One region of the Viridibacillus sp. d25.2 genome, then DNA from elsewhere that is predicted to be linked to it. Evidence: a T-box and tRNA genes for the amino acid it is inferred to sense, from the RefSeq annotation. Region 1 holds a T-box; the other regions hold tRNA genes.
The links. A T-box is a leader RNA that pairs with one kind of tRNA and senses whether it is charged. The one in region 1 lies ahead of ileS (isoleucine--tRNA ligase), so its partner is inferred to be a tRNA-Ile.
Positions count from the first base shown of each region.

Region 2: it has a tRNA-Ile gene. The T-box ahead of ileS (isoleucine--tRNA ligase) is inferred to sense a tRNA for this amino acid. The anticodon was not compared.
Region 3: it has a tRNA-Ile gene. The T-box ahead of ileS (isoleucine--tRNA ligase) is inferred to sense a tRNA for this amino acid. The anticodon was not compared.

Region 1 is NZ_CM196652.1:2,466,422-2,473,454, forward strand. It holds gene ACZLO7_RS12360 (GNAT family N-acetyltransferase) at 129-545, shown strand; gene ACZLO7_RS12365 (hypothetical protein) at 596-775, shown strand; gene ACZLO7_RS12370 (hypothetical protein) at 926-1,093, opposite strand; gene ACZLO7_RS12375 (hypothetical protein) at 1,135-1,509, opposite strand; gene ACZLO7_RS12380 (LysM peptidoglycan-binding domain-containing protein) at 1,516-1,671, opposite strand; gene ileS (isoleucine--tRNA ligase) at 2,290-5,385, opposite strand; T-box leader at 5,441-5,680, opposite strand; gene ACZLO7_RS12390 (DUF3977 family protein) at 6,290-6,526, shown strand; gene ACZLO7_RS12395 (hypothetical protein) at 6,569-6,712, opposite strand.
Region 2 is NZ_CM196652.1:786,249-793,281, reverse strand. It holds rRNA gene ACZLO7_RS03905 (23S ribosomal RNA) at 1-2,301, opposite strand, end outside; tRNA gene ACZLO7_RS03900 (tRNA-Ala) at 2,398-2,473, opposite strand; tRNA gene ACZLO7_RS03895 (tRNA-Ile) at 2,486-2,562, opposite strand; rRNA gene ACZLO7_RS03890 (16S ribosomal RNA) at 2,659-4,211, opposite strand; gene ACZLO7_RS03885 (nucleotidyltransferase-like protein) at 4,569-5,444, opposite strand; gene ACZLO7_RS03880 (YgzB family protein) at 5,585-5,941, shown strand; gene perR (peroxide-responsive transcriptional repressor PerR) at 6,059-6,502, opposite strand; gene ACZLO7_RS03870 (D-2-hydroxyacid dehydrogenase) at 6,749-7,033, opposite strand, start outside.
Region 3 is NZ_CM196652.1:315,073-322,105, forward strand. It holds rRNA gene rrf (5S ribosomal RNA) at 104-219, shown strand; tRNA gene ACZLO7_RS01565 (tRNA-Val) at 229-304, shown strand; tRNA gene ACZLO7_RS01570 (tRNA-Thr) at 320-395, shown strand; tRNA gene ACZLO7_RS01575 (tRNA-Lys) at 408-483, shown strand; tRNA gene ACZLO7_RS01580 (tRNA-Leu) at 506-590, shown strand; tRNA gene ACZLO7_RS01585 (tRNA-Gly) at 616-690, shown strand; tRNA gene ACZLO7_RS01590 (tRNA-Leu) at 697-785, shown strand; tRNA gene ACZLO7_RS01595 (tRNA-Arg) at 818-894, shown strand; tRNA gene ACZLO7_RS01600 (tRNA-Pro) at 899-975, shown strand; tRNA gene ACZLO7_RS01605 (tRNA-Ala) at 996-1,071, shown strand; rRNA gene ACZLO7_RS01610 (16S ribosomal RNA) at 1,220-2,772, shown strand; tRNA gene ACZLO7_RS01615 (tRNA-Ile) at 2,870-2,946, shown strand; tRNA gene ACZLO7_RS01620 (tRNA-Ala) at 2,960-3,035, shown strand; rRNA gene ACZLO7_RS01625 (23S ribosomal RNA) at 3,132-6,061, shown strand; rRNA gene rrf (5S ribosomal RNA) at 6,172-6,287, shown strand; tRNA gene ACZLO7_RS01635 (tRNA-Asn) at 6,948-7,022, shown strand.

The DNA of each region.
Region 1 (7,033 bases):
TCAAGCTCACAATTAAACATCTCGATTCATGTACAGCATCTGCGGTGGAAAATATAGTTAAGTATACTGGCATAGTAATCAACATTTTGCAAATATACAAAAACGATATAAACAATAGGAGCGGTATAATGGTTATTCTTAGAAATGAATTTCAAAAAGGAAATGTAGGAAGAATGAAAGAGATTTATCAATCAGTCGGATGGAATAAGCATACAGAAGAAATGATTGAAACGGTTTTTTCTGCAAGTAGCCATACTATCTTTGCATATATTGATGGTGAACTTGTAGGCTTTGCAAGAGCTATGTCTGATGGTGTTTTTAATGCGGCTATTTATGATGTAATTGTTCACTCATTTCATCAAAGAAAAGGTATTGCAAAAAAAATCATAGATGAGTTATTAAAACAATTACAAGATATATCGTGTATCCACCTGATTTCTACTACAGGAAATGAAGAATTCTACGGGAAATGTGGATTTAAAAAATTAAAAACTGGGATGGCAAGATATATAAATATGAATTTAAGTAAGGAATACGTTATATAAGTGATTAAGCTACATGCTAGTTAAGAATTGAGAGTTAAGGAGTGGATTAAATGAACAAAAGGATAAGAGCAATTATTGGGACAACATGTTCACTTGTTTTATGCATTTTTGGAATATATAGTTTAATAACTGCGAGTTCATCCGTTATTCCTGCTGTCTTATTTGCTATCGGTGGTTTTATTGGTTTCATTGGATCTGTAATTGAGCTTAAAAATATGGATACTGCCTAACTAACTTATAAGTATATAAAGAAAAGCACAGTCCCCTGATAACAGCTTATTTCAGGGGACTGTGCTTATTAAATGCGTTAATAGTTCAACTTTGAAAAGAAGACTATGTGCAAGCTCACTAGTGAAATAATGCCGTTTAATAATGATAGTTTACCTAAATAGATTAGGGAATTGTTTCACGATTGCTTCTGTGATTGCATCAGCCATACCTAAAGCTTGCTTCTGAATTTCATCATACACTTCGATACTCTTCTTGAAATTATTGTTAATCATCAGTAATGCTTCTGATTTTGTTAAACCTAAATGTGAGTAAAACATTTTTCGAACTTCTTCCTCACTTAAAAATGGGTTTATTGTACTTAAGAATGCCGCAATTTCATCTGCATTGGAATACCATTTTTTTCTGCAGTCGTAGCAGCTTGTTGATCCCCTGCAATAGCTGCTTTTACAAGATCTGCTGCAAATAACAAGTGTTCCTTTATTAACTTACTAAATGCATCCCCTATTTTATCTCCATAAAAAGGTCTAAGTGCATCTCCCATGTCAGTGGCATTTTGAAGCAAGCGTGCTATTACAGCATCTGCATCAGGTAATTTAAAGACTAAGCTAATAATCGTCATCCTTGTCCAAGCAACATGCTCCTCCCACAACTTACGCATATTGCTTTTTAGTTCGACCTCAGCTGGACTTATGCATTTTGTTTGCCCTGTATAAAGTGGTGCAAATGTTTTCATCGGTATTTAAATATTTTGACCAATATAAAGATTATTTGGATCTACATAAGGGTTAACTGAATAAATGTCATATACAGAAATATTAAATCGTTGAGCTAATAACCAGTAACTATCCCCTGGTTGGATTGAATACCTACATACACTCAGTGAATAATTGCTCATACAAATCTTTACCTCCTATTCAGCAAATCTATTAATCATTCGATAATACTCATTGCCTAATTACATAATATTCAAGTTTCAATCGTATCATGCCAAGAATATATCAGACACATCCGTAACAATTTTTTGGTGCAAATAAACACGGTAAAAAACCTTAATTAGATCCAATATCAGAGAATCGTATTACAAATAGTGGCGAATTGGAGAGCAGATGAATAAATGACTTCATTAACTTTCATTTGTACAAGTGTTAGGACTGTTTTCTTGGACGATCAGGCAATCCGATTATATGCAAGGTAGGGGAGTGATCTTAATATTATTATTCTTGTATCTCGACCTATAGCCGTTCATATATAAGTGCAATATTATCATTAAATAATAGGGGAAAAGTGCATTCTATCTTAAATTAATCAGATAATACAAATAATTAGATACTTTGTTATAGTAGTATATTAGAATTTATAGTTTGGGGTTCAGGATCAAAGTGCTGGATACCACATAGATATAAATATTTCTAACTGGGTTTAAAAGTATAGAATTTTTTGAGGAGGAGGAGTTATTTACAAACAAAAAGGACTTCAATTTGAAATCCTTTTTGTGTTCTTGTGCTACTAATAATTAATAACGCATTGCAACTTTCACAAGTTCGGCACCTAGTTGTACATCAATAGTCTGCTCGCTTTCTTCTATAGGATTAAACTTGATTTCATTTACAAGTAAATTTTCTCTCATTAAATCTTCAAAACGAAGGATCATTTCTTTTACTTCAGTACTTATTGCGATGTTTAGAGATACATACATCTCGACTGGTAAGTCTAATTTCTTTCTTGTGTCTTGAATTGTACGAATAAGTTCTCTTATTTGGCCTTCTTCAATTAATACAGGCGTTAATTGTACATCTAACAGTACTTTTAATTGCTGATCACCAGCTAACTCAAAGCCAGGTGTTACAGCAGATTCTACAAGGATGTGCTCAGATTTTAAAGTATAGCCGTCTTCATTTATTTTAATCTGTACTTCGCCATGAGAAAGAATTGTTTGTTTCTCTACTTCAGGCATGTTTTCTACATATTGCTTGACGGAGTTAACTGCCTTTCCAAAAGCTGCTCCAGCAGTTTTGAAGTTTAATTTGAAGTTAGCTGATTCATACTTCGATATATTATCAGTAAAAGTAACAATTTTGACGTTTAATTCATCTTTGATGATATTTGTATATTCATCTAACGAACCATTGTCTTCACTACGCCAAACGATGATTTGTTGAAGCGGTTGTTTCGTTTTTAATGATGTGCTATTACGAATACTTCGACCGAATTCAACTATTTTTAGAATCGTTGCCATATCATTTTCTAATTCAGGATTAATGACTGCTTCATCCGCTTTTGGATAGTCTTGTAGGTGTACGCTACTGTGGTGCAGTTTTAAGTGAATATCCTCTGCGATAAAAGGTACAAATGGTGCTAATAAGCGGCTAATTGTACTTAATGTCTCGAATAGGGTAGAGTATGCTGCTTTTTTATCCTCTGATAGACCAGAAGCCCAGAAACGATTTCTAGAGCGTCTTACATACCAATTACTTACTTCATCAACTAATTCTGCAATCTCTCTTGTAGCAGCTGTAAATTGGAATTCATCCATAAACTCTGCTACAACTTTTACAGTATTATGCAAACGAGAGAGCATCCACTGATCTAATATTGTTTTATTACCTGTTTGATTGGCATCATATTCAAAACCATCAATTTTCGCATACATCGCATAGAATTTATACGTATTATCTAATGTATCAACTAGTTTTGATTTTGCATCTTGAACAGTTTTTTTCGAGAATCGTTTAAGATTCCAAGGCGAACTATCAATTAAGAATGCCCAGCGTAGTGCATCAGCACCGTATTCCTGAATCAACTCAATTGGATCTAGGGCGTTACCTTTACTTTTCGACATTTTCTGGCCGTTCTCGTCTAATACATGACCTAATGATAAAACATTCTTATATGGTGCTTGCCCCGTAAATAGTGTAGAGACTGCTAAAAGGCTGTAGAAGAAGCCACGTGTTTGGTCGATGCCTTCAATGATGACATCAGCAGGGAATTGCTTTTTAAATTTCTCTTTATTATCAAATGGATAGTGGTGTTGCGCAAACGGCATTGAACCACTGTCAAACCATACGTCAATAACCTCTGGCGTTCTTTCCATCTGTCCATGACATTTAGGGCAAACGCATTGAACATCATCAATATAAGGCTTATGAAGCTCTATACCATCGTCCAAATTGGTTGTAGCGATTTCTTTTAATTCCTCTATACTGCCAGGCGCAACTTCATTGCCACAATCATCACAGATCCATACATTTAGAGGAGTACCCCAATAGCGGTTCCGACTAATATTCCAATCGACTAGATTTTCAAGGAAGTTTCCGAAACGCCCGTTTTTAATATGCTCAGGATACCAAGTGACTGTTTCGTTGTTAGCAAGCATTTGCTCTTTAAGTGACGACATATTGATGAACCAACTATCTGTAGCATAGTAAAGAAGCGGTGAATCACAACGCCAGCAGTGTGGGTAGCTATGCTCATACTTTTCTTTGCTAAATAGCAGACCTTTTTCAGACAACATTTTAATAATATCTACATCACATTCTTTAACAAATTTCCCTTGCAAATCAGTTACCTCAGCTGTGTATCGTCCTTGCAGATCGACCACATTCACAAATGATAAACAGTTTTGTTTGATTGTTTTATAGTCATCTTCACCGTAAGCTGGTGCGATATGAACGATACCAGTTCCACTGTGCTCCGTTACGTAATCAGCTAAGACAACGATATGTCCTTTTTCAACATGTGCATAATTAAATGGGGCTAAATAACGTACGCCTTCAAAATCATTACCTTTATGCTCACTTAGCACTTTAACATCTTGGCCTAGTACTTTTTCAACTAATGATTTTGCAACAATGAAAATTTCTGCTTCTTTTTGAACTCTTACATAAGTTAACTCTGAATTCATAGCAAGTGCCACGTTGGCAGGTAAAGTCCAAGGTGTTGTCGTCCAGCCTAGGAAGAATTCATTTTCTTTATCAGCTAATTTAAATTTCACAGTAGCAGATAAATCTTTAACATCTTTATACCCTTGAGCGACTTCATGTGAACTTAATGATGTTTGACAGCTAGGGCAGTAAGGTGAAACCCGATGGCCTTTATATAACAATTTGTCTTTATGCACTTTACTCAAGATGTGCCATACACTTTCAATATAGTCATTGCTTAATGTCATATAAGGATCATCCATATCAACCCAATAACCTAATTCTTCGGTAAATGAACGCCATTTCTTCTCGTAAGTGAAAATACTTTCCTTACATTTGTTGATAAATGGCTTTATACCATAGCGTTCAATTTCTTGTTTACCTGATATGCCCAGCTGCTTTTCAACACCTAATTCTACAGGTAGACCGTGAGTATCCCATCCAGCTTTTCTTTCTACTTGGAATCCTTGCATCGTTTTATAACGTGCCACGACGTCTTTAATCGTTCTACCAAATGCATGACCTACATGGGGTAATCCGTTGGCAGTTGGTGGACCTTCATAAAAAACAAACGGTGTGCGTCCATCTCTTACGTCAACAGAAGCTTGGAAAGTATTTTGCTCAGTCCAAAGGTTACGAATGCGTTGTTCACGCTGTACTGTATTTTCTTTACTTTCATTCGAATTCATTGATATCGCTCCCATACAATAATTATTTAAAAACATACAAAAAACCCCGTCCCAAGTAAGGGACGGGGTTAACCGCGATACCACCCTAATTCTATTGAAAACCACTCAATAGCACTCAGCAACGTACAATCATACGTGTTCCTTTTAACGGCGGACACCCGGATAGACTTACTAAATCTTCAGACTATCTTCTCAGAGAGGATCTTCACATTACTCTTAAACACTGACTTGCACCGAACTGTCAGCTCTCTATAGAATAAGATATAACGCTACTCTTTCTCATCAACGAATTTGTATGCTTTTATTGAGAGTTATCGTAACAGAACAGAGAAAAATTGTCAATTGATTAAAATTGGAATCTTAAATTAAAGGAGGGAAGGTATGGTTCTAGTCTATAGGTGAAGAACCCTGGACATTTAGTGTTTAGATAAAGTAGATGGAGAATAGAGAAATTTATAAATTCTAAAATGGAAGCCTTATAGAGTTGTAAAAGTGAAAATAGTGTAGTGAAACGAAAACTATATATTCGGAATAATTATAAATAAAACAGCGAATTTAATTGGAAAGTGGATTACACTGTAACGTATTAGAACACAAAGGTACACAAATCTGTTTTTCACGAACGCTCACAGCATCTGAAATTAGTAGATAAACAATTGAAAACCATTGATATATAAGCGTTTGTAATGGGTTATTCACTTGTGTTTTTATTGCATAAATCATTCATTTCTAGGAAGAATGAAGGGGAATTAAGATAGGTTTTAGAAGTATTTGTAATTTGTGAATTCAGGTTTGGATTTTGATATGTTACTATTAATTTTACCAATCTGTTTTTGTCCGATAGTACGACGACAAATACTCTATTTACATTAAGTGATTAAAAAGAATGACGAGGTGGTCAAAAATGAAATTCATCGAAATAGGAATTGGGGATAAGTGGTTTGTTAGAACGGAGACAGAATTAGAGGGCGGTTCTGAATTTGAGGAAAAAGGTATAAAAGGACCGATTATTTATAAATCGGTTTATCTTCGAATTTGGTTATTTAAAACGGTAGTAATTCTAGATTCAAAGGAAGGTTTAAAGAACATGAAAAAGAAGCGAAACTCCCTTAAGTTTGTATTGGGTATTCAAAGTAAATAAGATAAAGAAGGAAACTTCGCATATAAGTTATCAAAATTTGAGTTATAGTCTTTTACGAAGTTCTTTTAGCTCATCACCTATTTTTTTTATTTCTTCTGTTTGCTCTAGTATATTATTATTTAATCTCCTTACAGCTTCAAATACAGCAAAAACTGTGCAAATAACTCCAATCCCGATAATTTCCATTTGGCACCTTCTCTCCATCTACATAATAGTACTCATCATACCTTATTTGTAATATAGTGTAAATGTTATATGGTTAATAGTTATAATAATAAGAGGATAAGTACAAATTTTTAAATTGGGATATTAGATTTTTAATATTTAAGGGGTGAAAATGGAATGAAAAGAAATACAGTAATTTGGATAATAATCGTATGCATTATATTAGTAGGTTTGCCCCTATTAAACTGGCTATTATTAGTTTTGCAACCTTAATCGTTTGATTACATAAAAGAAACTAAGGTGTATCTTTGATTTAGTTTTATAGAACTGGCATTCTTATCT
Region 2 (7,033 bases), 1.7 Mb from region 1:
TCTTTAGGAGGCGACCGCCCCAGTCAAACTGCCCGCCTGACACTGTCTCCTACCCCGCTAAGGGGCATGGGTTAGAAGTTCAATACAGCTAGGGTAGTATCCCACCAACGCCTCCTCCGAAGCTGGCGCTCCGGAATCTCTGGCTCCTACCTATCCTGTACAAGCTGTATCAAAATTCAATATCAGGCTACAGTAAAGCTCCACGGGGTCTTTCCGTCCTGTCGCGGGTAACCTGCATCTTCACAGGTACTATAATTTCACCGAGTCTCTCGTTGAGACAGTGCCCAGATCGTTACGCCTTTCGTGCGGGTCGGAACTTACCCGACAAGGAATTTCGCTACCTTAGGACCGTTATAGTTACGGCCGCCGTTTACTGGGGCTTCAATTCGCACCTTCGCTTGCGCTAAGCACTCCTCTTAACCTTCCAGCACCGGGCAGGCGTCAGCCCCTATACGTCACCTTACGGTTTTGCAGAGACCTGTGTTTTTGCTAAACAGTCGCCTGGGCCTATTCACTGCGGCTCTCTCGGGCTTTCACCCTACTAGAGCACCCCTTCTCCCGAAGTTACGGGGTCATTTTGCCGAGTTCCTTAACGAGAGTTCTCTCGCACACCTTAGGATTCTCTCCTCGACTACCTGTGTCGGTTTGCGGTACGGGCACCTTTTACCTCGCTAGAGGCTTTTCTTGGCAGTGTGAAATCAGGAACTCCGGACATACGTCCTCGTCATCACAGCTCAACGTTATAGAAATGGGATTTGCCTCATTTCACGCCTCACTGCTTGAACATGCATAACCAACAGCATGCTTACCCTATCCTACTGCGTCCCCCCATTGCTCAAATGGTAAATAGGTGGTACAGGAATATCAACCTGTTGTCCATCGCCTACGCCTATCGGCCTCGGCTTAGGTCCCGACTAACCCTGAGCGGACGAGCCTTCCTCAGGAAACCTTAGTCATTCGGTGGACGGGATTCTCACCCGTCTTTCGCTACTCATACCGGCATTCTCACTTCTAAGCGCTCCACCAGTCCTTCCGGTCTGACTTCACAGCACTTAGAACGCTCTCCTACCACGGACATCTAAGATGTCCATCCACAGCTTCGGTGAATTGTTTAGCCCCGATACATTTTCGGCGCAGCGTCACTCGACCAGTGAGCTATTACGCACTCTTTAAATGATGGCTGCTTCTGAGCCAACATCCTGGTTGTCTAAGCAACGTCACATCCTTTTCCACTTAACAATTACTTTGGGACCTTAGCTGGTGGTCTGGGCTGTTTCCCTTTTGACTACGGATCTTATCACTCGCAGTCTGACTCCCGTGCATAAATCACTGGCATTCGGAGTTTGTCTGAATTCGGTAATCCGGGATGGACCCCTAGTTCAAACAGTGCTCTACCTCCAGGATTCTCTATCACGAGGCTAGCCCTAAAGCTATTTCGGAGAGAACCAGCTATCTCCAGGTTCGATTGGAATTTCTCCGCTACCCACACCTCATCCCCGCACTTTTCAACGTACGTGGGTTCGGGCCTCCAGTAAGTGTTACCTTACCTTCACCCTGGACATGGGTAGATCACCTGGTTTCGGGTCTACAACCACATACTCATTCGCCCTATTCAGACTCGCTTTCGCTACGGCTCCGTCTTCTAAAACTTAACCTCGCATGTAATCGTAACTCGCCGGTTCATTCTACAAAAGGCACGCTATCACCCATTAACGGGCTCTAACTACTTGTAGGCACATGGTTTCAGGATCTATTTCACTCCCCTTCCGGGGTGCTTTTCACCTTTCCCTCACGGTACTGGTTCACTATCGGTCACTAGGTAGTATTTAGCCTTGGGAGATGGTCCTCCCAGATTCCAACGGAATTTCACGTGTTCCGCCGTACTCAGGATACACTCAAGAGAGAATGAACTTTCAACTACAGGGCTGTTACCTGCTCTGGCGGGCCTTTCCAGACCGCTTCGTTTAACTCATTCCTTTGTAACTCCATATAGAGTGTCCTACAACCCCAAGAGGCAAGCCTCTTGGTTTGGGCTATTCCCGTTTCGCTCGCCGCTACTCAGGGAATCGATTTTTCTTTCTCTTCCTCCAGGTACTTAGATGTTTCAGTTCCCTGGGTCTGCCATCAAGACGCTATGTATTCACGTCAAGATACTGCTCCATTACGAACAGTGGGTTCCCCCATTCGGAAATCTCCGGATCAAAGCTCACTTACAGCTCCCCGAAGCATATCGGTGTTAGTGCCGTCCTTCTTCGGCTCCTAGTGCCAAGGCATCCGCCATGCGCCCTTAATAACTTAACCTAAAAGTTAGTTATTAAGCCTAAAAAACTTAATAATAAAAAATGTGTTACTTAATTTGCTTCAATGTCGTTTTATCCAGTTTTCAAAGAACAATATTGGTGGAGCCTAGCGGGATCGAACCGCTGACCTCCTGCGTGCAAGGCAGGCGCTCTCCCAGCTGAGCTAAGGCCCCGAAAAGAAAATATGGTGGGCCTAAATGGACTCGAACCATCGACCTCACGCTTATCAGGCGTGCGCTCTAACCAGCTGAGCTATAGGCCCCTTTTGGGAAAATATATAATTGAAGTATGAACCTTCAAAACTGAACGCAAGACGTTAATCGACAGATCCAAGATCTGTTTCCGTAATTATCCTTAGAAAGGAGGTGATCCAGCCGCACCTTCCGATACGGCTACCTTGTTACGACTTCACCCCAATCATCTATCCCACCTTCGGCGGCTGGCTCCATAAAGGTTACCTCACCGACTTCGGGTGTTACAAACTCTCGTGGTGTGACGGGCGGTGTGTACAAGGCCCGGGAACGTATTCACCGTGGCATGCTGATCCACGATTACTAGCGATTCCGGCTTCATGTAGGCGAGTTGCAGCCTACAATCCGAACTGAGAACGATTTTATGAGATTAGCATACCCTCGCGAGTTAGCGACTCTTTGTATCGTCCATTGTAGCACGTGTGTAGCCCAGGTCATAAGGGGCATGATGATTTGACGTCATCCCCACCTTCCTCCGGTTTGTCACCGGCAGTCACCTTAGAGTGCCCAACTAAATGATGGCAACTAAGATCAAGGGTTGCGCTCGTTGCGGGACTTAACCCAACATCTCACGACACGAGCTGACGACAACCATGCACCACCTGTCACCAATGTCCCCGAAGGGAAAACTCTATCTCTAGAGCGGTCATTGGGATGTCAAGACCTGGTAAGGTTCTTCGCGTTGCTTCGAATTAAACCACATGCTCCACCGCTTGTGCGGGCCCCCGTCAATTCCTTTGAGTTTCAACCTTGCGGCCGTACTCCCCAGGCGGAGTGCTTAATGCGTTAGCTGCAGCACTAAGGGGCGGAAACCCCCTAACACTTAGCACTCATCGTTTACGGCGTGGACTACCAGGGTATCTAATCCTGTTTGCTCCCCACGCTTTCGCGCCTCAGTGTCAGTTACAGACCAGAAAGTCGCCTTCGCCACTGGTGTTCCTCCAAATCTCTACGCATTTCACCGCTACACTTGGAATTCCACTTTCCTCTTCTGCACTCAAGTCTCCCAGTTTCCAATGACCCTCCACGGTTGAGCCGTGGGCTTTCACATCAGACTTAAGAAACCACCTGCGCGCGCTTTACGCCCAATAAATCCGGACAACGCTTGCCACCTACGTATTACCGCGGCTGCTGGCACGTAGTTAGCCGTGGCTTTCTAATAAGGTACCGTCAAGGTACGTTCAGTTACTAACGTACTTGTTCTTCCCTTACAACAGAGTTTTACGATCCGAAAACCTTCATCACTCACGCGGCGTTGCTCCATCAGACTTTCGTCCATTGTGGAAGATTCCCTACTGCTGCCTCCCGTAGGAGTTTGGGCCGTGTCTCAGTCCCAATGTGGCCGATCACCCTCTCAGGTCGGCTATGCATCGTTGCCTTGGTAGGCCATTACCCCACCAACTAGCTAATGCACCGCGGGCCCATCTAGTAGTGACAGCCGAAACCGCCTTTCAGCATTTTACCATGTGACAAAATGGATTATTCGGTATTAGCCCCGGTTTCCCGGAGTTATCCCAATCTACTAGGTAGGTTGCCCACGTGTTACTCACCCGTCCGCCGCTAAATCAGAAGAAGCAAGCTTCTTCATCATTCGCTCGACTTGCATGTATTAGGCACGCCGCCAGCGTTCGTCCTGAGCCAGGATCAAACTCTCCATAAAAGTAGTTTGAAAGCTCATTAGCTTTGCTAGCGTATCATCCGAAGATGATATCTATTTTTGTTTTGATCCACCAACGGAGTTGGTGTCCAAAAACATTTATTGATTAACGTCTTGCATGTTCAGTTTTCAAGGTTCATTTTGTTGTTGACGTCGTTGCTTGCGGCAGCGACTTTAATATCTTAACATCATTCACTTTCTGTGTCAATAACTTTTTTGAAAAAGTTATTTGAGTGAAAGTTTTAAGTTTTAACAACATGTCTTAGCGACAATTAATATAATACAATAGTATCGATACATATGTCAACACTTTTTCAAAAAGAATTTTGAGGCGTTTTGAACGCCTCAATTACTATACAACTAATCAGCAATTTCTTCAACCTTATAATCTCTATGATATATGTTATTCCCCTTAGTTTCTACACGCTCTACAGAGATATATCCTTTGTCTATTAAATATTCGATGAAAACTTCAAGGTTAACTGAATAGTTTTTGAGCTCCTCTTGTTCATGCAATTCTTGTATTGTCCAGAAGTCTTTCTGAGACATTACTTCTATAACATGCGTTGCTCCATCTGCAGTACGGGAATGAATGAAGAACTCACTTGCTAAAAATAATAGCTCTAATCGTTTATCCAATGATTCTTCACTCGTAATAAGTTCTTCATATAATTTATAAATGGCTGGATCAATTTGTTTTACTTGCGACCATACTGTAACCTCAGGGTACAGTCCTCTATCCATTACAGCAAGACGCGCTAAATGATGCAATGATTCAACAACATGATTATATGCATCTAAGTAATTTTTCTCTTCGAAGCATACTTTGCCTTCTAAGTATCTGCGAATTAACTTTGCAAACTCAATACCCATTTTGATTTTCCGACCATAGAAAGGGAACTCTTTCAGTTCCTTTTTTAAATTAGAAAGATACTCATTACGATCAAATAATACTTTTCCAAAGAATAGCCAATCTACTATCTTCTTATTAGTTCCTACTAATAACCATTTATTTAACTGCTTCTCAGAAATAATATGCATAGCAGCCTTCTTATCTTTAAATGTATAGTGTTTTGTAAAGACAGGTCGCTCACTTTGTTTTGTTATAATAAGAAGAATCGTATCAAATGTATCTGTTATCGGGCTAACTTCTTCCCTTTTTTCTATTAAAATTACACCTATTGTATTTGGGTGACTTGCTCGTTCTTGGTATATGGGTCGTAGTAACTGCTCCATAATGATCCTCCTATAGTCAATAGTCAATTTACTCTGTCTTAAACTTTCGACAGCAATAATAAGATTCCTGCATAAAACTTTCACTTCATATTACGATATCATTTTGTGTTATAGTATGTTGTAGATTAGGAGGCTTACAAATGAAACCATATAAAAACAAGATAAATAAAATCCGTTCATTTGCTTTATCTCTCATATTTATTGGGTTTATCATCATGTACGGTGCCATTTTCTTCAGAGAACACCAATGGTTAGTTATTATCTTCATGACGCTAGGTATCCTCTGTGTTCTTGGAAGTACTTTTGTTTATGGATGGATTGGATTCCTTTCAACTCGAGCAGTATTAGTAGAATGTCCGGGTTGCCATAAACACACGAAAGTTCTTGGCCGTGTAGATATGTGTATGTATTGCAATGAACCACTTACTTTAGATCCTTCATTAGAGGGACAAGAATTTGATCAATCACTAAACAATCGCACAAAGCATAAAGATTAATGCCTTCGCCTCGTTACTAAATTGTAACGAGGTTTTTTTATAAAAAAAGCATTACATAGTTTACCATAAAAAGAAGCTACCTATGTGTCATTGTTGACAGTTAAGTAGCTCCCTTTCTTATTGAACTTTCGTAGCTTGTTCAGTACATGTTGGACAAGTTCCGTAAATCTCCATACGGTGTGAATTGATTTTGAAACCAGTGACATGAGCGGCGAAATGTTCAACCTCATCAAGCCCTGGGTAATGGAAGTCTACGATTTTTCCACAGCCTTCACAAATAATGTGATAATGCTTATTTGTAACAAAATCAAAACGACTTGCGCTATCCCCGTAAGTTAATTCTTTTACTAACCCTGATTCTCGGAATACACGTAGATTATTATAAACCGTTGCTACACTCATATTAGGGAATTTCCCTTCAAGTGCTTTGTATATTTCATCAGCTGTTGGATGTGACATTGATTCGATTAAGTACTCTAAAATAGCATGACGTTGGGGAGTAATCCTTACGCCAGTTGTCTTTAGCGTGTCTAGAGCGCTTTTTAATTGCACCTCAGTCATCGCCATGCACCTCAATTCATAAAAATTATTAGTTTATAATTGTTATAATTAGTTTACTTAACAACTAGGGCAAATGTCAACATATCCATCCACAAGTCACTTCTTTGTTCGTGTATTAATAAGGTGTTGTTTATTATCAATCGAAAATTAGTATAAATTAGCATAAATTTATCATTTTATCCCTAATAGCATTCTCAATTGCTTTACATGAATGATACTTTCTCCATTAACTATAAAAGTTCTTGATTAGTACCCCTTAGTAATATCCATTTTGTTAATGAGCTCTGACTCTCCCTCTAACCATTTTTTTAAGTTAGGTTTGAAAATTTCTAAACTACGCTCCAAATATCTTGAAGAGTGGCTTGAGACATGAGGTGAAACAGTTACATTAGTCATCTGCCAAAAAAGATGATCTGATGGTAGAGGTTCTTCTTCATATACGTCCAATATCGCATGTGCGATTCTTCCTTCATTTAACGCATCCATCAAAACATCCGTTGACACTAAGTCTCCGCGGCCAAAGTTCATGAA
Region 3 (7,033 bases), 2.2 Mb from region 1:
AATTTATCCAGTTTTGAGAGAACAAGAAATTCTTTTGAAAAAAGAAAAAACACTTGCTATTTTAAATAAAAGGTGTTATAATAATTCTTGTCTTTAAAAATAGTCTAGTGACGATGGCAAAGAGGTCACACCCGTTCCCATGCCGAACACGGAAGTTAAGCTCTTTAGCGCCGATGGTAGTTGGGGGTTTCCCCCTGTGAGAGTAGGACGTTGCTAGGCGAACAATATGGAGGATTAGCTCAGCTGGGAGAGCACCTGCCTTACAAGCAGGGGGTCGGCGGTTCGATCCCGTCATCCTCCACCATTTTTAATAAATCATGCCGGTGTAGCTCAGTTGGTAGAGCAACTGACTTGTAATCAGTAGGTCGAGGGTTCGACTCCTTTCGCCGGCACCATTCATTTTATATGAGCCATTAGCTCAGTTGGTAGAGCATCTGACTTTTAATCAGAGGGTCGTAGGTTCGAATCCTACATGGCTCACCATTTATTTTTAAAAAAATTATATGCGGGTGTGGCGGAACTGGCAGACGCACTAGACTTAGGATCTAGCGCCGCAAGGCGTGGGGGTTCGACTCCCTTCACCCGCACCATAATATTTAAGTTTATCAGCATATTGCGGAAGTAGTTCAGTGGTAGAACACCACCTTGCCAAGGTGGGGGTCGCGAGTTCGAACCTCGTCTTCCGCTCCAAAATATGCCGGGGTGGCGGAACTGGCAGACGCACAGGACTTAAAATCCTGCGGTAGGTGACTACCGTACCGGTTCGATTCCGGTCCTCGGCACCATTTCTTTTAATTTAATATAAGTGATAATATATGCGCCCGTAGCTCAATTGGATAGAGCGTCTGACTACGGATCAGAAGGTTGTGGATTCGACTTCTGCCGGGCGCGCCATTAACGGGAAGTAGCTCAGCTTGGTAGAGCACTTGGTTTGGGACCAAGGGGTCGCAGGTTCGAATCCTGTCTTCCCGACCATTATTACTTTCAACCCATACGGGGCCTTAGCTCAGCTGGGAGAGCGCCTGCCTTGCACGCAGGAGGTCAGCGGTTCGATCCCGCTAGGCTCCACCATTTATAACTTATGAACCTTGAAAACTGAACAAGCAAGACGTTAATCAATAAATGTTTTTGGACATCAACTCTGTTGGTGGATCAAAACAAAAAATAGATATCATCTTCGGATGATACGCTAGCAAAGCTAATGAGCTTTCAAACTACTTTTATGGAGAGTTTGATCCTGGCTCAGGACGAACGCTGGCGGCGTGCCTAATACATGCAAGTCGAGCGAATGATGAAGAAGCTTGCTTCTTCTGATTTAGCGGCGGACGGGTGAGTAACACGTGGGCAACCTACCTAGTAGATTGGGATAACTCCGGGAAACCGGGGCTAATACCGAATAATCCATTTTGTCACATGGCAAAATGCTGAAAGGCGGTTTCGGCTGTCACTACTAGATGGGCCCGCGGTGCATTAGCTAGTTGGTGGGGTAACGGCCTACCAAGGCAACGATGCATAGCCGACCTGAGAGGGTGATCGGCCACATTGGGACTGAGACACGGCCCAAACTCCTACGGGAGGCAGCAGTAGGGAATCTTCCACAATGGACGAAAGTCTGATGGAGCAACGCCGCGTGAGTGATGAAGGTTTTCGGATCGTAAAACTCTGTTGTAAGGGAAGAACAAGTACGTTAGTAACTGAACGTACCTTGACGGTACCTTATTAGAAAGCCACGGCTAACTACGTGCCAGCAGCCGCGGTAATACGTAGGTGGCAAGCGTTGTCCGGATTTATTGGGCGTAAAGCGCGCGCAGGTGGTTTCTTAAGTCTGATGTGAAAGCCCACGGCTCAACCGTGGAGGGTCATTGGAAACTGGGAGACTTGAGTGCAGAAGAGGAAAGTGGAATTCCAAGTGTAGCGGTGAAATGCGTAGAGATTTGGAGGAACACCAGTGGCGAAGGCGACTTTCTGGTCTGTAACTGACACTGAGGCGCGAAAGCGTGGGGAGCAAACAGGATTAGATACCCTGGTAGTCCACGCCGTAAACGATGAGTGCTAAGTGTTAGGGGGTTTCCGCCCCTTAGTGCTGCAGCTAACGCATTAAGCACTCCGCCTGGGGAGTACGGCCGCAAGGTTGAAACTCAAAGGAATTGACGGGGGCCCGCACAAGCGGTGGAGCATGTGGTTTAATTCGAAGCAACGCGAAGAACCTTACCAGGTCTTGACATCCCAATGACCGCTCTAGAGATAGAGTTTTCCCTTCGGGGACATTGGTGACAGGTGGTGCATGGTTGTCGTCAGCTCGTGTCGTGAGATGTTGGGTTAAGTCCCGCAACGAGCGCAACCCTTGATCTTAGTTGCCATCATTTAGTTGGGCACTCTAAGGTGACTGCCGGTGACAAACCGGAGGAAGGTGGGGATGACGTCAAATCATCATGCCCCTTATGACCTGGGCTACACACGTGCTACAATGGACGATACAAAGAGTCGCTAACTCGCGAGGGTATGCTAATCTCATAAAATCGTTCTCAGTTCGGATTGTAGGCTGCAACTCGCCTACATGAAGCCGGAATCGCTAGTAATCGTGGATCAGCATGCCACGGTGAATACGTTCCCGGGCCTTGTACACACCGCCCGTCACACCACGAGAGTTTGTAACACCCGAAGTCGGTGAGGTAACCTTTATGGAGCCAGCCGCCGAAGGTGGGATAGATGATTGGGGTGAAGTCGTAACAAGGTAGCCGTATCGGAAGGTGCGGCTGGATCACCTCCTTTCTAAGGATAATTACGGAAACAGATCTTGGATCTGTCGATTAACGTCTTGTGTTCAGTTTTGAAGGTTCATAATAACCTTATATTTTTTCCGAAAAAGGGGCCTATAGCTCAGCTGGTTAGAGCGCACGCCTGATAAGCGTGAGGTCGATGGTTCGAGTCCATTTAGGCCCACCATTTTTTCTTTTTTGGGGCCTTAGCTCAGCTGGGAGAGCGCCTGCCTTGCACGCAGGAGGTCAGCGGTTCGATCCCGCTAGGCTCCACCAATATTGTTCTTTGAAAACTGGATAAAACGACATTGAAGCAAATTAAGTAACACATTTTTTATTATTAAGTTTTTTAGGCTTAATAACTAACTTTTAGGTTAAGTTATTAAGGGCGCATGGCGGATGCCTTGGCACTAGGAGCCGAAGAAGGACGGCACTAACACCGATATGCTTCGGGGAGCTGTAAGTGAGCTTTGATCCGGAGATTTCCGAATGGGGGAACCCACTGTTCGTAATGGAGCAGTATCTTGACGTGAATACATAGCGTCTTGATGGCAGACCCAGGGAACTGAAACATCTAAGTACCTGGAGGAAGAGAAAGAAAAATCGATTCCCTGAGTAGCGGCGAGCGAAACGGGAATAGCCCAAACCAAGAGGCTTGCCTCTTGGGGTTGTAGGACACTCTATATGGAGTTACAAAGGAATGAGTTAAACGAAGCGGTCTGGAAAGGCCCGCCAGAGCAGGTAACAGCCCTGTAGTTGAAAGTTCATTCTCTCTTGAGTGTATCCTGAGTACGGCGGAACACGTGAAATTCCGTCGGAATCTGGGAGGACCATCTCCCAAGGCTAAATACTACCTAGTGACCGATAGTGAACCAGTACCGTGAGGGAAAGGTGAAAAGCACCCCGGAAGGGGAGTGAAATAGATCCTGAAACCATGTGCCTACAAGTAGTTAGAGCCCGTTAATGGGTGATAGCGTGCCTTTTGTAGAATGAACCGGCGAGTTACGATTACATGCGAGGTTAAGTTTTAGAAGACGGAGCCGTAGCGAAAGCGAGTCTGAATAGGGCGAATGAGTATGTGGTTGTAGACCCGAAACCAGGTGATCTACCCATGTCCAGGGTGAAGGTAAGGTAACACTTACTGGAGGCCCGAACCCACGTACGTTGAAAAGTGCGGGGATGAGGTGTGGGTAGCGGAGAAATTCCAATCGAACCTGGAGATAGCTGGTTCTCTCCGAAATAGCTTTAGGGCTAGCCTCGTGATAGAGAATCCTGGAGGTAGAGCACTGTTTGAACTAGGGGTCCATCCCGGATTACCGAATTCAGACAAACTCCGAATGCCAGTGATTTATGCACGGGAGTCAGACTGCGAGTGATAAGATCCGTAGTCAAAAGGGAAACAGCCCAGACCACCAGCTAAGGTCCCAAAGTAATTGTTAAGTGGAAAAGGATGTGACGTTGCTTAGACAACCAGGATGTTGGCTCAGAAGCAGCCATCATTTAAAGAGTGCGTAATAGCTCACTGGTCGAGTGACGCTGCGCCGAAAATGTATCGGGGCTAAACAATTCACCGAAGCTGTGGATGGACATCTTAGATGTCCGTGGTAGGAGAGCGTTCTAAGTGCTGTGAAGTCAGACCGGAAGGACTGGTGGAGCGCTTAGAAGTGAGAATGCCGGTATGAGTAGCGAAAGACGGGTGAGAATCCCGTCCACCGAATGACTAAGGTTTCCTGAGGAAGGCTCGTCCGCTCAGGGTTAGTCGGGACCTAAGCCGAGGCCGATAGGCGTAGGCGATGGACAACAGGTTGATATTCCTGTACCACCTATTTACCATTTGAGCAATGGGGGGACGCAGTAGGATAGGGTAAGCATGCTGTTGGTTATGCATGTTCAAGCAGTGAGGCGTGAAATGAGGCAAATCCCATTTCTATAACGTTGAGCTGTGATGACGAGGACGTATGTCCGGAGTTCCTGATTTCACACTGCCAAGAAAAGCCTCTAGCGAGGTAAAAGGTGCCCGTACCGCAAACCGACACAGGTAGTCGAGGAGAGAATCCTAAGGTGTGCGAGAGAACTCTCGTTAAGGAACTCGGCAAAATGACCCCGTAACTTCGGGAGAAGGGGTGCTCTAGTAGGGTGAAAGCCCGAGAGAGCCGCAGTGAATAGGCCCAGGCGACTGTTTAGCAAAAACACAGGTCTCTGCAAAACCGTAAGGTGACGTATAGGGGCTGACGCCTGCCCGGTGCTGGAAGGTTAAGAGGAGTGCTTAGCGCAAGCGAAGGTGCGAATTGAAGCCCCAGTAAACGGCGGCCGTAACTATAACGGTCCTAAGGTAGCGAAATTCCTTGTCGGGTAAGTTCCGACCCGCACGAAAGGCGTAACGATCTGGGCACTGTCTCAACGAGAGACTCGGTGAAATTATAGTACCTGTGAAGATGCAGGTTACCCGCGACAGGACGGAAAGACCCCGTGGAGCTTTACTGTAGCCTGATATTGAATTTTGATACAGCTTGTACAGGATAGGTAGGAGCCAGAGATTCCGGAGCGCCAGCTTCGGAGGAGGCGTTGGTGGGATACTACCCTAGCTGTATTGAACTTCTAACCCATGCCCCTTAGCGGGGTAGGAGACAGTGTCAGGCGGGCAGTTTGACTGGGGCGGTCGCCTCCTAAAGAGTAACGGAGGCGCCCAAAGGTTCCCTCAGAATGGTTGGAAATCATTCGTAGAGTGTAAAGGCATAAGGGAGCTTGACTGCGAGACCTACAAGTCGAGCAGGGTCGAAAGACGGGCTTAGTGATCCGGTGGTTCCGCATGGAAGGGCCATCGCTCAACGGATAAAAGCTACCCCGGGGATAACAGGCTTATCTCCCCCAAGAGTCCACATCGACGGGGAGGTTTGGCACCTCGATGTCGGCTCATCGCATCCTGGGGCTGTAGTCGGTCCCAAGGGTTGGGCTGTTCGCCCATTAAAGCGGTACGCGAGCTGGGTTCAGAACGTCGTGAGACAGTTCGGTCCCTATCCGTCGTGGGCGTAGGAAATTTGAGAGGAGCTGTCCTTAGTACGAGAGGACCGGGATGGACACACCGCTGGTGTACCAGTTGTTCTGCCAAGGGCATCGCTGGGTAGCTATGTGTGGACGGGATAAGTGCTGAAAGCATCTAAGCATGAAGCCCCCCTCAAGATGAGATTTCCCATTACGCAAGTAAGTAAGATCCCTCAAAGACGATGAGGTAGATAGGTTCGAGGTGGAAGTGTGGCGACATACGGAGCTGACGAATACTAATAGATCGAGGACTTAACCAAATTTTACTTAGCGAACTTCAATGTAATTTATCCAGTTTTGAGAGAACAAGTTCTCCAAATGAGAGTTTCAAGACACGAGTAATGCGATGTGTATTTGAAGTCGAATATAGTCTAGTGATGATGGCAAAGAGGTCACACCCGTTCCCATGCCGAACACGGAAGTTAAGCTCTTTAGCGCCGATGGTAGTTGGGGGTTTCCCCCTGTGAGAGTAGGACGTTGCTAGGCAAACTAAAGCACAGCTGATTTAATCAGTTGTGCTTTTTTATATAGAAAATACTTATAATATGTATAGTTGTAAAATCCTTGATTTTTTTCTAAAAACTCATATTAAATTTTTTATCATCAGATAAAAACGCCAATGCGATTGTCGTATTTCTTAATGGGGAGTTAGTGAGCATTCTTGTATTACATAATAAATTAATATTGGTGTGAGGCTGTACTAAGACTATTTTATAACGCACAAAGTAACTATCTCAGTTGCTAATATAAATTAATAGAAATTTCATTATATAGATGAAATAGTTTAGCAGTTAGTGAAAAAATATAGTGGCACAGAAATTATATAAAGAAAATGGATTTATCAATAAAGGTAAGAATTCAATGATAATATGACTGAAAAATTGTTATGATATTACCATCGTAATAGCCTCTATGAGCGTAATTTTTACGTGTTAGTAATCTAACCTTAGATGCTGATTAAAACCGCGTAAAACGCTCAAATAAAGCCTTTATAATAGATAGGATTCATATAATAATATATAGGTATATTTAAGTGCAAAATAATTAAAAGTTTTTTCAGAAATAGCTTGAAATGTTTTAATATGCTGTTATAATAATATTTATATTCGACAAAATAAACATCTAAAGAAGCGATAATATTATTGTTCCGAAGTAGCTCAGTGGTAGAGCAATCGGCTGTTAACCGATCGGTCGTAGGTTCGAGTCCTACCTTCGGAGCCATTTTTTTGTCT